One region of the Arthrobacter sp. DMZ02-1R genome, then DNA from elsewhere that is predicted to be linked to it. Evidence: riboswitches for the same ligand, from Rfam matches in the RefSeq annotation. Region 1 holds a riboswitch; the other holds the start of a gene.
What was found. Region 1 has a riboswitch for glycine ahead of gcvP (aminomethyl-transferring glycine dehydrogenase). Riboswitches for the same ligand answer to the same signal wherever they lie in the genome.

Region 1 (7,031 bases):
TGGAAAACAGGGACAGGACGTTGGCAATGATGGCAGTGCTGAACACCTTGTTCCCAAAAAGACGCACATCCAGCATGGGCGATGCCAAGGAGCGCTGCCTGCGGACAAAGATGATTCCCATTGCCAAGCCGAATGCCATGAAGGCTGCAGGGGCGGGGCCGAAGCCGTGCACAGCGACCTCCTTGATGCCATAGACCACCGGTGCCATGGTCAGGATGGACAGCGCGATGCTGGGAACGTCAGGCTTGCCCGGATTGCGATCCTTGGACTCGGGAATCAGGAATGGGCCGAAGGCAAGGAGGGGCAACAACAGTGGCACGGCCACCAGGAACACGGCTCCCCACCAGAAGTGTTCCACGAGCCAGCCACCGAAGATCGGCCCGAGCGCGGCACCGCCGGAGAATCCCGCGGCCCACACCGCAATGGCGAGCCGGCGGCGGTTCGGGTCCGGGAAGATGTTGCGGATCAAGGACAACGTGGACGGCATGAGCATGGCTCCGAAGATGCCCAGGCCGGCGCGTCCCGCAATGAGCCATTCGGCCGACGGGGCGAATGCGGTGGCTGCGGAAACGGCGGCGAAGCCCGTGCTGCCGATCAGGAGCAAGCGGCGGCGGCCGATCCTGTCTCCCAGGTTGCCCATGGATACCAGCAATGCCGCCAGCACCAGCGCATAGGCATCCACAATCCAGAGCAGCTGCACGCCCCCGACCTCCAGCGTCCGGGCGATTTCCGGCAGGGCAAATGTCAGCGCGGTGTTGTCTACAGCCACCAGCAGCACGGGGAACATCAAGAGCGCCAGGGCAGTCCAATCGCGCCACGGGGCGGACTGGGTGGACGGGATGCGGGGGTGCTGGGTTGTGGATGGGCTGAACATGAAGATAACTATACCGTCTGGACGGTATAGTTTCAATTTGCCGTATCGACACTGACATATCCAACTAGGGGATGATGGACACCATGCCACGAAAACCTATTGCCCGGGACGCTGTCCTGGATGCCTTTGAAGCCCTGCTGATCGAGGTGGGGGAGCGGGCTGCCACGCTCGACGCCGTCGCCAAGCGCGCAGGAGTCTCCAAGGGTGGCCTGCTCTACCATTTCCCCAACAAGGAAGCCATGATCGGCGCCCTGCTGGAACGCATGGACACACTCGCCGCAACGGATATCGAGGCGATGAAGGCGGCTCCCGAGGGCGCCTCCGCGTTCTTCATCAAGTCCTCGCTTTGGGCCGATACTCCCATGGACAGGGTGTTCGTCGCCGCCACGCGGCTCGCGGAGGTGGCGCACGAAGAAACCCGCAGGCGCTTTGCCGGGATCCAGCAACAATGGCTGGATGTGCTCGCCGAGGAAGTGGGTCCCGAGATGGCCAAGGCGGTCCGCTATATGGGCGATGGGCTCTACTTCAACGCAATGCTTGAAGGTGGTCCGGGAGCCAATGCGAGCGAGAGGAGCGCCGACGTCGGTGCGCTGCTGGCCGCCGTCGAACGCCTCCGTCACTGAGCGGTGGCCCAACTGACTCGCAGTTGTTGTCGTTTAGAGGTCGTTTAGAGGCTCCAAAACGACTACAAATGCCAGTCAGTTGGGAAAGTCGGGCGAAGTCGGTGACATCATTTGCGGACGCGAGCAGTCCATAGGACAATTGACAGTTGTGGCAGCCGTCACCGGCAACCACGATCCGATTCACACAACTGAATACGCCTTTGATCTGCGGCGGGAGAGTCCTGCAGGCAAGTGATGCAGGCGCCGTAGGAGCAAATCCTCCCCAGGAATCTCTCAGGCCCACGCACCGCCGCGGCAAGGCAACTCTGGAAAGCAGCACGCTGCCCCTGGTGTCCTAGACACTGGAACACGTTGTGCTCACCGACGGTGCAAGCGAAACAGTGCCCATAAGCACGGATTCGCGGAAACTCTCAGGTCCAATACAGAGCGGGGAGGAACCCGATTAGCTGTGGCGTACCCACGCCGCCTTAGTAATGGAGTTCCTTCGTGACGGTTAGTTCAACCTCCACCACGTTCGTTGACCGGCATATCGGCGCCCGTCGCCAAGCCGACATTGACATCATGCTCAAGTCTGTTGGTTACGACACTGTCGATTCGCTCGTGGACACCGCGGTTCCCAAAGACATCCGCCAGGACGTCGCCCTGACCCTCCAGAACGCCCTCAGTGAGGTAGAAGTTCTGGCCGAACTGCGCAAACTGGCGGCCAAGAACAAGACGGCCGTGCAGATGATCGGCCAGGGCTACTACGACACCGTCACCCCGCCGGTGATCCGCCGCAACATCCTCGAGTCCCCGGCTTGGTACACCGCCTACACCCCGTACCAGCCGGAAATTTCCCAGGGCCGCCTCGAAGCCCTGCTGAACTTCCAGACCATGGTCCAGGACCTGGTAGGCCTGCCTATCGCCAACGCCTCCCTCCTGGACGAAGCCACGGCCGTCGCCGAAGCTGTCCTCATGATGCGCCGTGCCAACAAGAACAAGGCGGCCCACGACGGCAAGACCGTCCTTGACGCCGACTGCCTCCCGCAGACCATCGCCATCGTGAAGGGCCGCGCCGAGGCGCTGGGCTTCGAAGTCGAGATCGCCGACCTGTCCCAGGGCCTGCCCGACGGCGACATCAACGGCATCGTGCTGCAGCAGCCGGGCGTTTCCGGCCGAGTGTTCGACCACTCTGCCGTGATCGCCGCCGCCAAGGAACGCGGCGCCCTCGTCACCGTCGCCGCGGACCTCCTCGCCCTCACGCTGATCACGCCTCCTGGCGAGCAGGGCGCCGATATCGCCGTCGGCTCCACCCAGCGCTTCGGCGTTCCGTTGTTCTTCGGCGGCCCGCACGCCGCCTACATGGCAGTTCAGAAGGGCCTCGAGCGCTCCATGCCTGGCCGCCTGGTAGGCGTTTCCAAGGACGACGCCGGCACCCCCGCCTACCGCCTGGCGCTGCAGACCCGCGAGCAGCACATCCGCCGCGAAAAGGCCACGTCCAACATCTGCACCGCGCAGGCACTGCTTGCCATCGTCTCCTCGATGTACGCCGTGTACCACGGCCCCGATGGCCTGAAGGCGATCGCCGAGACCGCCCACAATCACGCCCGCGCCCTCGCCGCGTCACTCAAGACCGCCGGCCTTGAGATCCTGCATGGCAGCTTCTTCGACACCGTCACTGTCCGCGTCCCGGGCAAGGCTGCCGAGATCGTTGCCGCCGCTGAGGACAAGGGCATCAACCTGCGCGGCATCGACGCTGACACCGTGGGAATCTCTGTTGACGAGACGACGACGACCGCGGTCCTCGCCGACGTCGTCGCCGCCTTCGGTGCTTCGCTCGCGGAGTCACGTGAGGGCTTCGCTCTGGAGGCCGCCGTCGAGCGTTCCTCCGATTACCTGCAGCACCCGGTGTTCAACACCCACCGTTCCGAAACCCAGCTGCTGCGCTACATCCGCAAGCTTTCGGACCGCGACCTTGCACTGGACCGCACCATGATCCCGCTGGGTTCGTGCACCATGAAGTTGAACGCCACTGCCGAGATGGAAGCCATCTCCTGGCCGGAATTCGCCTCGATCCACCCCTTCGCCCCGGATTCCCAGACCGTGGGCTGGCGGGAACTGATCGAAGATTTGGAAGCTGACCTCACGGAGATCACCGGTTACGACCAGGTCTCCATCCAGCCCAACGCCGGTTCCCAGGGCGAACTCGCGGGCCTGCTGGCCATCCGCGGCTACCACCACTCCCGCGGCGACCTCCAGCGCAACGTCTGCCTCATCCCGGCTTCCGCCCACGGCACCAACGCCGCCTCGGCAGTGCTGGCCGGCATGAAGGTCGTAGTTGTGGCCACCGCGGCCGACGGCACCATCGACCACGCGGACCTGCAGGCCAAGATCGACGCCAACAAGGACGTCCTCTCGGCCATCATGATCACCTACCCCTCCACCCACGGCGTGTACGACGCCGACGTCCGCGAAATCTGCGACTCCGTGCATGCAGCCGGCGGCCAAGTGTACGTTGACGGTGCCAACCTCAACGCGCTCGTGGGCCTGGCCCAGCCGGGCAAGTTCGGCGGCGACGTGTCCCACCTGAACCTGCACAAGACCTTCTGCATCCCGCACGGCGGCGGCGGACCGGGCGTGGGCCCGGTCGCTGCCAAGGCGCACCTTGCACCCTTCATGCCGGGCGATGCCAACAAGGCAGCGCATGAAGACGGGCACGGCGTGGCCATCTCCGCCTCGCGTTACGGCTCCGCGGGTGTGTTGCCGATTTCCTGGGCCTACGTGAAGCTCATGGGTGGCGAAGGCCTCACCGAGGCCACCAAGTCCGCGCTGCTTGCCGCGAACTACATCGCCTCCCGCCTTAACGAGTATTTCCCGGTTCTCTACACGGGCGAAGGCGGACTCGTGGCCCACGAGTGCATCCTGGACCTGCGCGAACTGACGGCCCGCACGGGTGTTACCGCCGAGGATGTCGCCAAGCGCCTCATCGACTACGGTTTCCACGCCCCGACGCTGGCGTTCCCGGTGGCGGGCACCCTCATGGTGGAGCCCACCGAGTCCGAGGACCTGGGCGAGATCGACCGCTTCATCGAAGCCATGATCACCATACGCAAGGAAATCGACCAGGTCGCGAACGGCGATTTCACAGTGGAGAACAGCCCGTTGCGCCACGCACCGCACACCGCTGCCGCCGTCGTGAGCTCCGGTTGGGATCGTGAATATCCGCGCGAGCAAGCCGTCTTCCCGGTCCACCACCTCAAGCAGGACAAGTACTTCCCGCCAGTAGGCCGCATCGACGGCGCGGCAGGCGACCGTAACCTGGTCTGCTCCTGCCCACCGATCGAAGCCTTCGAGAACTAAAGGAATCCTCACGATGACTGAGAACTACACTGCGCTCTACGAAGAGCACAAGAAGCTCGGCGCTTCCTTCACCGATTTCGGTGGCTGGCAGATGCCCCTGAAATACTCGTCCGAGCTGGCCGAGCACCACGCCGTCCGCCAGTCCGCAGGCTTGTTCGACCTCTCCCACATGGGCGAAGTCTGGGTCACCGGCCCGGACGCTGCCGCCTTCCTGGACTATGCCCTGGTCGGCAAAATTTCGGCCATGTCGGTTGGCAAGGCCAAGTACTCGCTGATCTGCCAGGAAGACGGCGGCATCATCGACGACCTCATCACGTACCGCCGTCCGTCTTCCGAAGACGGCAGCGACAAGTTCCTTGTGGTTCCGAACGCCGGCAACGCCAAGGTTGTTGCTGAGGCTCTGGCGCAGCGTGCCGCCAACTTTGACGTCGTCGTCGAGGACGCCTCGGCGGCAACCTCGCTGATCGCCGTCCAGGGCCCCAAGGCGGAAGAGATCCTCCTCCGTTTGGTCCCGGCCGAGCAGCACGCCCTCGTTACCGGGCTCAAGTACTACGCCGCCGTCGAGGTGCCCTTCACCTTTGCCGGGAACACCGTGGAACTGCTGCTCGCCCGTACTGGCTACACCGGTGAAGACGGCTTCGAAATCTTCGTGGACAACGATGCCGCTTCCGACCTGTGGCAGTCCATCGCAGCCGCTGCCGAGGACGGCGAGCTGATCCCCGCCGGCCTCGCTTCCCGTGACTCCCTCCGTCTCGAAGCCGGCATGCCGCTCTACGGCAACGAACTCTCCCGCGAAGGCAACCCTTTCTCGGCAGGACTCGGCCCGGTAGTTTCGCTGGCCAAGGAAAGCGACTTCGTGGGCCGTTCCGCCTTGGAAGCCTTGAAGGCCGAGGGCGCCGGTTCCACCAGCGGCCGCAAGCTGGTTGGTCTCAAGGGCCTGGGTCGCCGCGCCGGCCGCAGCCACTACCCGGTCCTCAAGGACGGTGGCGTCGTCGGCGAAGTCACCTCCGGCCAGCCCAGCCCCACCCTCGGCTACCCGGTAGCGCTGGCCTATGTCGACGTCGAACACGCAGAACTCGGCACGGCCCTGGACGTAGACCTGCGCGGCAAGCCTGAGCGGTTCGAAGTCGTGGCACTGCCTTTCTACAAGCGAGCTAAGTAAGTCTCGGTTGGCTCGCGATCCCGGGGTGGCTGGGAACCGCGGGACGGAAGAATCCTCCGCGTGCTCGGTCGCGAAGACGCCCGCTGAGCGGACGTGATGCTCCCTTAGACGCACGCTTCCGGATCCTCCCGGCCAGCGGCGGCTCTCAACTCACCTTGGGTTCAGTTCCAGGCCGGCGCTTTTGGCCCGCTTTCGAAAGCCAAAGGTGCTGGATGATGAGCCACCTGCCGTAGGTTGGCCCGCGAAAACTGAATCGGCCCACGGGAACCACGGGTCCAAAACTAAAACCGAAAGGGCCAGCGTTCTTTTCCGGAACTGTTGGCCCCGAAAACTGAACTAGCGGAGGGCGGGTGACGGGATTCCGGCAGCGTGCGTCTAAGCGAGGAACGAGCGAGCACGCCGAGGAATTCCGTTATCCGCCACCCAACCTGACCACAACTGTTCTTAGACCAACGCAAAGGAAAAAACATGGCAAAAGTTGCACCTGAACTGCAGTACTCCGACGAGCACGAGTGGGTTGCTCGCGAAGCCGGCAATCTCGTGTCTGTCGGTATCTCCGCCGTGGCCACTGACGCCCTCGGCGATATTGTGTACGTTGATTTGCCCGAGGTCGGTTCGGCTGTGACTGCGGGGGAGACCTGCGGCGAGGTTGAGTCCACCAAGTCCGTCTCGGACCTGTACTCCCCGGTGACGGGCGAGGTCACGGAAGTGAACTCCGCCGTCGTTGACGATCCTGCCCTGATCAACAACGATCCGTATGGTGCAGGCTGGCTCTTCAAGGTGGCCGCCGAATCCGACGGTCCGCTGCTCTCCGCGGAGGAATACGCTTCCAAGAACGGTGGCGAACTGTGAGCGCCGCGAACGGAACCGCCGTGTTCGAGCAGGTCGTTTCGCCGAGCCTGGACACGCTCTTGTCCGAGCTGGATCCGGAGATCGCGGCGAAGATCGACGACGAGCTGAACCGTCAGCGTTCGGGCCTGGAAATGATCGCGTCTGAGAACCACACTGCCGTAGCTGTCATGCAGGCGCAGGG
Region 2 (7,031 bases), 1.5 Mb from region 1:
TGTTCGGTCAGAGCAGCGGTGAGCGAGGTGCGGTCAGCTTGCGTGCGCGAGATGAGCCCAAACAATGCTCCCGCGGCGATGCCCGCTGCAAGTTCTGCGGCAACATAAACAGGCCATTGCTCCCAGTGAACGGTTCCGCCCAGCAGGAACTGGACGAGCATCGGCCCGGTGGTCCTGGCGGGGTTGATCGATGCCCCCGTGGCGGGCGCGACGGGGATGATTGCGGCGAACACGATGAATCCGATGACAATCCCGGCAAAGCCCGGTGCTGCCTTGCGGTGGATCACGCCGAACACGGTGAAGACGAGCAGGAAAGTACCGATGAACTCAGCGGTGAAGGCCTGCCAGACGGGGATCTCGCCATAGGCGGCCACTCCGAGGCCCAGTTCGCTGGCGCGCTGGCCGAGCACGCCGATGATGGCGAATGAGCCTGCAACGGCGCCGAATACCTGGGCTGCGAGGTATCCCGGCACATCGCGCCACGGGAACTTTCCCGTTGCGGCAAGCGCCACTGTCACAGCTGGGTTGATGTGATTTCCGGATATGTAACCGAAGACGTAGACGGTGCCAATGACAACTGCGCCAAACGACAGCGAGATGACGCCCAGCTCGGAGCCGGTGAACGGCGCATTGCCGCGGGCCATGGCGAGGGCGGGCACGGATCCTACGCCTACGAAGACGAGGAACGCGGTCCCCAGGAACTCGGCAGCAAGCCGCTGCCACATGCGGTTTTCGTCCATAACGAAGTTCTCCTTTGAACGGCGGGGTTATATTAGACGACGAGTAGATTCGACATTGTCGACTCCAGTTCGTTAATATCGAATCATGCCGTTTAGGGTTCCCGACTGTCAAGGGGCTAAATTAACTTGTTGGCCCGACAAGGCAACCGATGATGCGAGAGTGGTGGAGCTGTGATCCAGTCGATTGACCGAGCGGCCAAAATCCTCGGGCTCCTCCAAGGCGCCAGGCGCCTCGGAATCTCCGAACTGGCCGCCGCATTGGAGCTTCCGCCTTCCACAGTCCACGGACTCGTGAAATCGCTACAGGCACACGGGCTGGTCGCCCAGGAAAGCTCCGGAAACCGCTACATGCTCGGGCCTGCGCTGCTGAAACTTTCGAGCGTCTACCTCGACACCCTTGACGTCCGGGCTCGCGCGATGCGGTGGATGCACGAGTTGTCACGACGGACCGGTTACGCGACGCGACTGGGTGTGAACCTTCTCGGCGAGGTTTTGATCATTCATCACGACCGCCGCCCCGACGGCACAGAGCAAATGCCGGAAACGGGACTCAACCTGCCCGCCCACGCCTCTGCTCTCGGAAAAGTACTACTCGCCTTCAACCCCGAGCTCGAAAATGACGTGCTCAGCAAGCCGCTGGCCGAATTTACCGGCGAAACGATTACCAACCCCGCCGTCCTCCGATCCCAGCTTGAGGAAGTGCGCAAGAACGCGCTCGGGTTGGAATACGAGGAAGCGGTGATTGGCGAGGCCTCCATCGCGGCCCCCGTCTACGATGAAAGCGGGACCGTCGTCGCCGTTTTGTCTGTAGTGCTCTCCGCGAGCGAGTGGCCGGCAAGCGAGGCCACGGTCCGCGAACTCCGCGACGCCGCGTGGACAATTTCACGGGAGCTCGGAGCTTCCGTATGGTCCTCCCAAGGTGCCCGCTAAGCTGGCGCCCGGGCAGACGGCCGCGGAGGAACCCACGACGGTTGAAGCTGCCCGCTCTTTGCGCACCGTCAGGGCACCGGATACCATGTGAGACGTGTCACCGAAAGGCGGCACGTGCTTATGATCTGCGGCGGGAGAGCCCTGCCGGTACGTTTTAGCAGGCGCCGTAGGAGCAAATCCTCCCCAGGAATCTCTCAGGCCCATGTACCGCCGCGGCAAGGCAACTCTGGAAAGCAGCCCGGGCAACCGGACTCACCGACGGTGCAAGCGTCCAGCCGCGAAGGCGGGTGGCGCGGAAACTCTCAGGTCCAATACAGAGCGGGGAGGAACCGAATCATCGTGGCGCGTCCGCGCCACCTGAATTATGGAGTTCCTCATGACCCTGGCACCTGAAGGCCGTAAGCTGCTGCGCGTTGAACAACGCAACAAAGCCGTCCCGGTCGAACGCAAGCCCGAGTGGATCAAGGCCAAGGTCCAGATGGGCCCGGAATTCGTGGGCCTGAAGAACCTCGTGAAAAAGGAAGGCCTGCACACCGTCTGCGAGGAAGCCGGCTGCCCGAACATCTTCGAGTGCTGGGAAGACAAGGAAGCAACCTTCCTGATCGGCGGCTCCGAATGCACCCGCCGCTGCGACTTCTGCCAGATCGACACCGGCAAACCCTCCCCCGTGGACATGTTCGAACCCACCAAGGTCGCCCGCTCCGTCCAGGCCATGGCCCTGCGTTACGCCACCGTCACCGGCGTCGCCCGGGACGACCTCGCCGACGAGGGCGTCTGGCTCTACGCCGAGACCGTGCGCAAGATCCACGAACTGAACCCGGGCACCGGGGTGGAACTGCTCATCCCGGACTTCTCCGGCAAACCCGAACACATCAGTGCGATCTGCGACTCCGCCCCCGAGGTCTTCGCGCACAACGTCGAGACCGTGCCCCGGATCTTCAAGCGCATCCGCCCCGCGTTCCGCTACGACCGCTCCCTGGACGTCATCACCCAGGGCCGGGACGCCGGCATGGTCACCAAATCCAACCTGATCCTGGGCATGGGCGAAACCCGGGCCGAAATCTCCGAAGCCCTGGCCGACCTGCACGCCGCGGGCTGTGACCTGATCACCATCACCCAGTACCTGCGCCCCTCCGAACGGCACCTGCCCGTGGACCGCTGGGTCAAACCCCAGGAATTCGTCGAGCTCGCCGCCGAAGCCGAGGACATCGGCTTCCTCGGGGTCATGTCCGGACCCCTGGTCCGCTCCTCCTACCGCGCCGGACGCCTCTGGGCCACCGCGATGCGCAAAAAAGGCCGCGACATCCCCGCCCACCTGGCCCACATCGCCGGCGGCATCCAGGACTCCGGCACCACCCGCCAGGAAGCCAGCACCCTCCTCGCACACCACGCGACGGCCTGATCCGTAAGGACTCCAGCATGCTCCCCACCCGGATTGAAATCATTCCCTCGGACGGAATCGTCGAGAAGGTCCAGGCCACGGTGCCTGTATCCACAACACTCACCGTTACCTGCTTGCCCCATCACGGCGTCAAGCGAACCATGGAGGCTTCCCTCAAACTCAGCTTCCTCGGCTACAACGTGATTCCGCACCTCTCGGCACGCGGGCTGGAGGACCGGGGGCAGCTTTCCGGCATCCTCCGGGACTGCGAAGCTGCGGGGATCACCGAGGTCTTCGCCATTGGTGGAGACGGACCGCGGGGTCCTGGCCCCTACGAATCGTGCCTTCACCTCTTGGAGGACATCGCCGAATACTCCGGCGGCGGGATCTCCGCGGGCATCGCCGGCTACCCCGAAGGTCATCCTTCCGTGGGCGGGCTGGACCTCTTGGATGCCCTGTTGGCAAAACAGCATCTGGCCAAGCACGTTGTCACGCAGATGTGCTTCTCCGCACCCAGGGTCTTGGATTACACAGCGCTCCTGCGTCGCGAAGGGGTGGAACTGCCGGTGTGGGCCGGAGTGGCCGGGGCGGTTCCCCGGACCAGGCTGCTGGCCCTGGCAACCCAGATCGGCGTCGGGACGTCCCTGAAGTTCCTCAGCAGCAAGGGAACTCTCGCCCGCCGGCTCCTCAGCGGCGACAAGTACTCACCGGAGAGCCTCGTCTCCGAACTCATGGCGCACCCGGACAGCGTCGCGGGAATCCATCTCTACAGCTTCAACAGGCTGGACAGGCCCACGTGGGAGCCAATGGGCCTGCCCGATCCTGCGGCCAACGAACCAGCCTCCGCCTAGACGGCGGGCTGCCGTGACTGGTTCCGGGGACCCCTAGCTCCCCGGGACCGAAATCACCGCGACCGTCTTCTGGGCATCGTCCCGCAGTTCCACGCCCGAGATCCCGGCGAGCTGGACCGGCGTCGCGCCCGTCACCTTGATGCGTCCGCTGGACGTCGCGGTCCAACCGCACGCCAATTCCTCGTTGCCGTCGCGGCCCTTGACCCACAGGTACATGGTGCCTTGCAGCGGCATGCTGCGGCCTTCCAGCTGCAGCTCGGTCCCCCACGATTTCCTGACGAGCCCCACGGTGAGTTGCAGGCCGTTGTCCGTTTGCACCGAGTAGCTGGCGTCAGGCTTGGGCGGCTGGTTCAGCAGCGGCCCGGCCAGGACTCCCAGCCCGAGGCAAGCGGCGGCCACGGCACTCACCAGAGCCGTCCACCGGCGTCGGGACTTCCGGCGTCGCGCTGCCATTTTCAGGAGGATCGGCTGCGGGAGCGTTTCCGAAAAGGCCCCCAAAAGTGAGCGAGCGTCGGAAGTGGATTCGACGGCGGGGCGTCCGACCGCGAAAGGCGCAGCGGATTGCGCCGCGGCAAGGCGCTCGACGGCGGGGCGCCCGCCGGCTAGCGCGACGGCGTCGGGCACGGGGACGGCGTCGAGAAGGGCCGGGAGGCTTTCCAATTCGCCAAGCTCGCGCCGACAATCAGCGCAGAATTCCAGGTGCTCCTCAAAGGCCCGGGCCTCGTCCGGCTCCAAGCCGCCAAGCAGGTAGGCGCCCAGCAATTGGTGAAGTCCTGTTTCGTTCACCGCTGCACCCCCATTTCGTCCAGAATCGTGCGAAGCGCCCTGACGGCGTAGAAGGCCCGGGATTTTACGGTTCCGCTGGGGATGTTGAGCCTCAGCGCGGCCTCGTTCACTGTGAACCGTTCGTAATGCAGAGCTATCAGGACCTCCCGGTGCTCGGTACTAAGCCGCAAGAGGGCTTCTTCCATGAGGACCCGGTTGAGGAGTTCGTCAACGCGTTCGGTGGCTTCCTCCGGGTCCGCTATGTCGCGTTCGGCAGCCTCGGCCGGCCGCCGCTGGGCCTTCCGATAATTGTCGATGATGACGTTGCGGGCCGTGCGGAACAAATAGCTGCGCAGGCTCCCGGTGATCTGGGGGGCGTGCTGCCATACCCGAAGAATGGTTTCCTGCACCACATCTTCAGCCAGATGTGCGTCCGGCGTGCAGCTCAGCACGAAGCGGCGCAGGGCGGTGCCGTGGTCGCGGTAGATCGCGGCCACGACGTCCTCGTCGAGCGGCATCGGCGCCTCCTGTCTGCTTCGGCTTCCCCTTCTCCTGCGATACGACGTGCCCGGCACGAGAATGGTTCAGCCCGTTGAACCATTCTTCACCTCACGTCGTCGTACGGGTTAGTTTCCGGCACGTCGACGGCCGGTCCAAGCAAAGGAGCACGCCATGAAGAAGCAACTCGGCACCGGTCTGGGCGTCCTCGCACTGGCCATAGTCCTTAGTGCCTGCGGAGGCAGCCCCGGGACTTCTACAACTTCCTCAAGCCCGGCGAGCTCAAGCGCCGCAGCGCCGAGCCCGACGGCGACCAGTCCGGCACCGTCGTCGAGCGCTTCCGCTGAGGCTTATGACCTGGAGGTTGCAACGTCGAGCGCCGGCAAGATTGTGGTGGGCGCCAACGGCAGGAGCGTGTACTTCTTCACCAAGGACGTCAAGGATTCGGGCAAGAGCGCCTGCACCGGAGGCTGCGCCGCCTCGTGGCCGGCCGTGACAACGACGTCGAGCAAGCCGACGGCTGAGGACGTGAGTGGAACCCTCGGCACCATCCCCACGGCAGACGGCAAGATGCAGATCACCATCAACGGAATGCCCATTTACTACTTCGGGCAAGACAAGGCCGCCGGTGACATGAAGGGCCAGGGCGTCGGCGGTGTCTGGTTCCTGGTCAGCCCGTCCGGTTCCACGATCACAGGAAGCGGAATGGCCTACTGAAACCCTCGCTCACCTTTACGCACCAAACAGCAAACGCTCCTTCAGATCTGTCCGGCCGGGCCGGCAGATCTGAAGGAGCGTTTGCCTTGGAAGGCTCAAAGGTGAGCGAGCGTTTGCCTTGGAAGGCTCAAAGGTGAGCGAGCGTCTTTAGGCGTCTTCGAACTCGACGGCCGCGATGATTTCCTTCGTCTCCGGGTGGATCATGAAAGCTTCGTCGTCCTCTTCGATCATGACGTAGTTGCCGTGGTCTGTGGCGAAGTGCCAGGCGAGGATCGTCTCGCCGTCGTGCTTGTAGTTGGGATCGCCCATGGTGATCTTCTCCAGCTCGTAGCCGGCGACGTCGCACAGTTCACGGATGATGAGCTCGAATTCCGGGGCATTTTCGAGCTCGGCTTCGGCGGCCTCTGCCTGGCGCTCTTCGAGGTTCGGAATGAGGGCGACGCGCTCGGCGATGTGGGCCTTGCGCTGCTCTTCGTCCAGGTAGAGGACGCCATCCTGGCTGCGGAGCCACGCTGCGTTGAGTTCGATGATGTCCTCGGTCTCCAGGAGGGATTCGAATTCACCGTCGAGGGCTTCGAGTTCTGCCACGGCTTCCGCTGCCACTTCCGACTCGTCAAGGTCGCCGTCCAGGTATGCCTCGGCGTCGTCCTCGGACAGGGCGTCGAATGCTGCTGCGGTGCGGTTGAACAGCTCAAGGTGGCCGGTGGCGCCCATGGCTTCGAGGCCTTCGCGGACAAACGTGTCCACTTCTTCGCGCTCCGGGACGGTGAATACGTACTGGGCGAAGCCGCCGGCCAGTGCCTGCGTCAGGTAGTAGTCCACAAAGTAGCTGCGCAGAGCGTTGGTAGCGATTTCCTCATGGTTGAGGAGCTCCTCGTACATCTCGTTGACCACGGTGACGTTCGCGTCCACAACGTCTGCGTTGGCGGCCTCGATGCTGTCCTTCGTCAGAATGACGGGGTTCTCAATGCTGGTCATGGGATTTCCTCACTGCTAGGAAGCTTGTGCTGCTCCGGACCCTTTCAACGTACGCGGGGGCGGTAGTCAGGCAGGCTAGGCCGAGGTGAACGTCCGGCAAAGTTTCAGCGCCGCTCGGTGGGCCCACGCCGCCCGGGTTCCCTGGCTGAGCGGAGCGAAGTCAGGGAGGCG

Region 2: another riboswitch for glycine. It lies ahead of lipA (lipoyl synthase); the one in region 1 lies ahead of gcvP (aminomethyl-transferring glycine dehydrogenase).

What each region holds. Positions count from the first base shown of each region.
Region 1 covers NZ_CM173230.1:3,871,543-3,878,573, reverse strand. The annotation lists gene AC3ANQ_RS18395 (MFS transporter) at 1-874, opposite strand, end outside; gene AC3ANQ_RS18390 (TetR/AcrR family transcriptional regulator) at 958-1,497, shown strand; glycine riboswitch at 1,699-1,796, shown strand; glycine riboswitch at 1,798-1,932, shown strand; gene gcvP (aminomethyl-transferring glycine dehydrogenase) at 1,984-4,836, shown strand; gene gcvT (glycine cleavage system aminomethyltransferase GcvT) at 4,850-5,998, shown strand; gene gcvH (glycine cleavage system protein GcvH) at 6,467-6,850, shown strand; gene glyA (serine hydroxymethyltransferase) at 6,847-7,031, shown strand, end outside.
Region 2 covers NZ_CM173230.1:485,901-492,931, reverse strand. The annotation lists gene AC3ANQ_RS02250 (MIP/aquaporin family protein) at 1-740, opposite strand, end outside; gene AC3ANQ_RS02245 (IclR family transcriptional regulator) at 912-1,670, shown strand; glycine riboswitch at 1,792-1,890, shown strand; glycine riboswitch at 1,892-1,997, shown strand; gene lipA (lipoyl synthase) at 2,047-3,072, shown strand; gene AC3ANQ_RS02235 (methylenetetrahydrofolate reductase) at 3,090-3,902, shown strand; gene AC3ANQ_RS02230 (anti-sigma factor) at 3,936-4,688, opposite strand; gene AC3ANQ_RS02225 (sigma-70 family RNA polymerase sigma factor) at 4,685-5,185, opposite strand; gene AC3ANQ_RS02220 (COG4315 family predicted lipoprotein) at 5,340-5,882, shown strand; gene AC3ANQ_RS02215 (DMP19 family protein) at 6,030-6,860, opposite strand.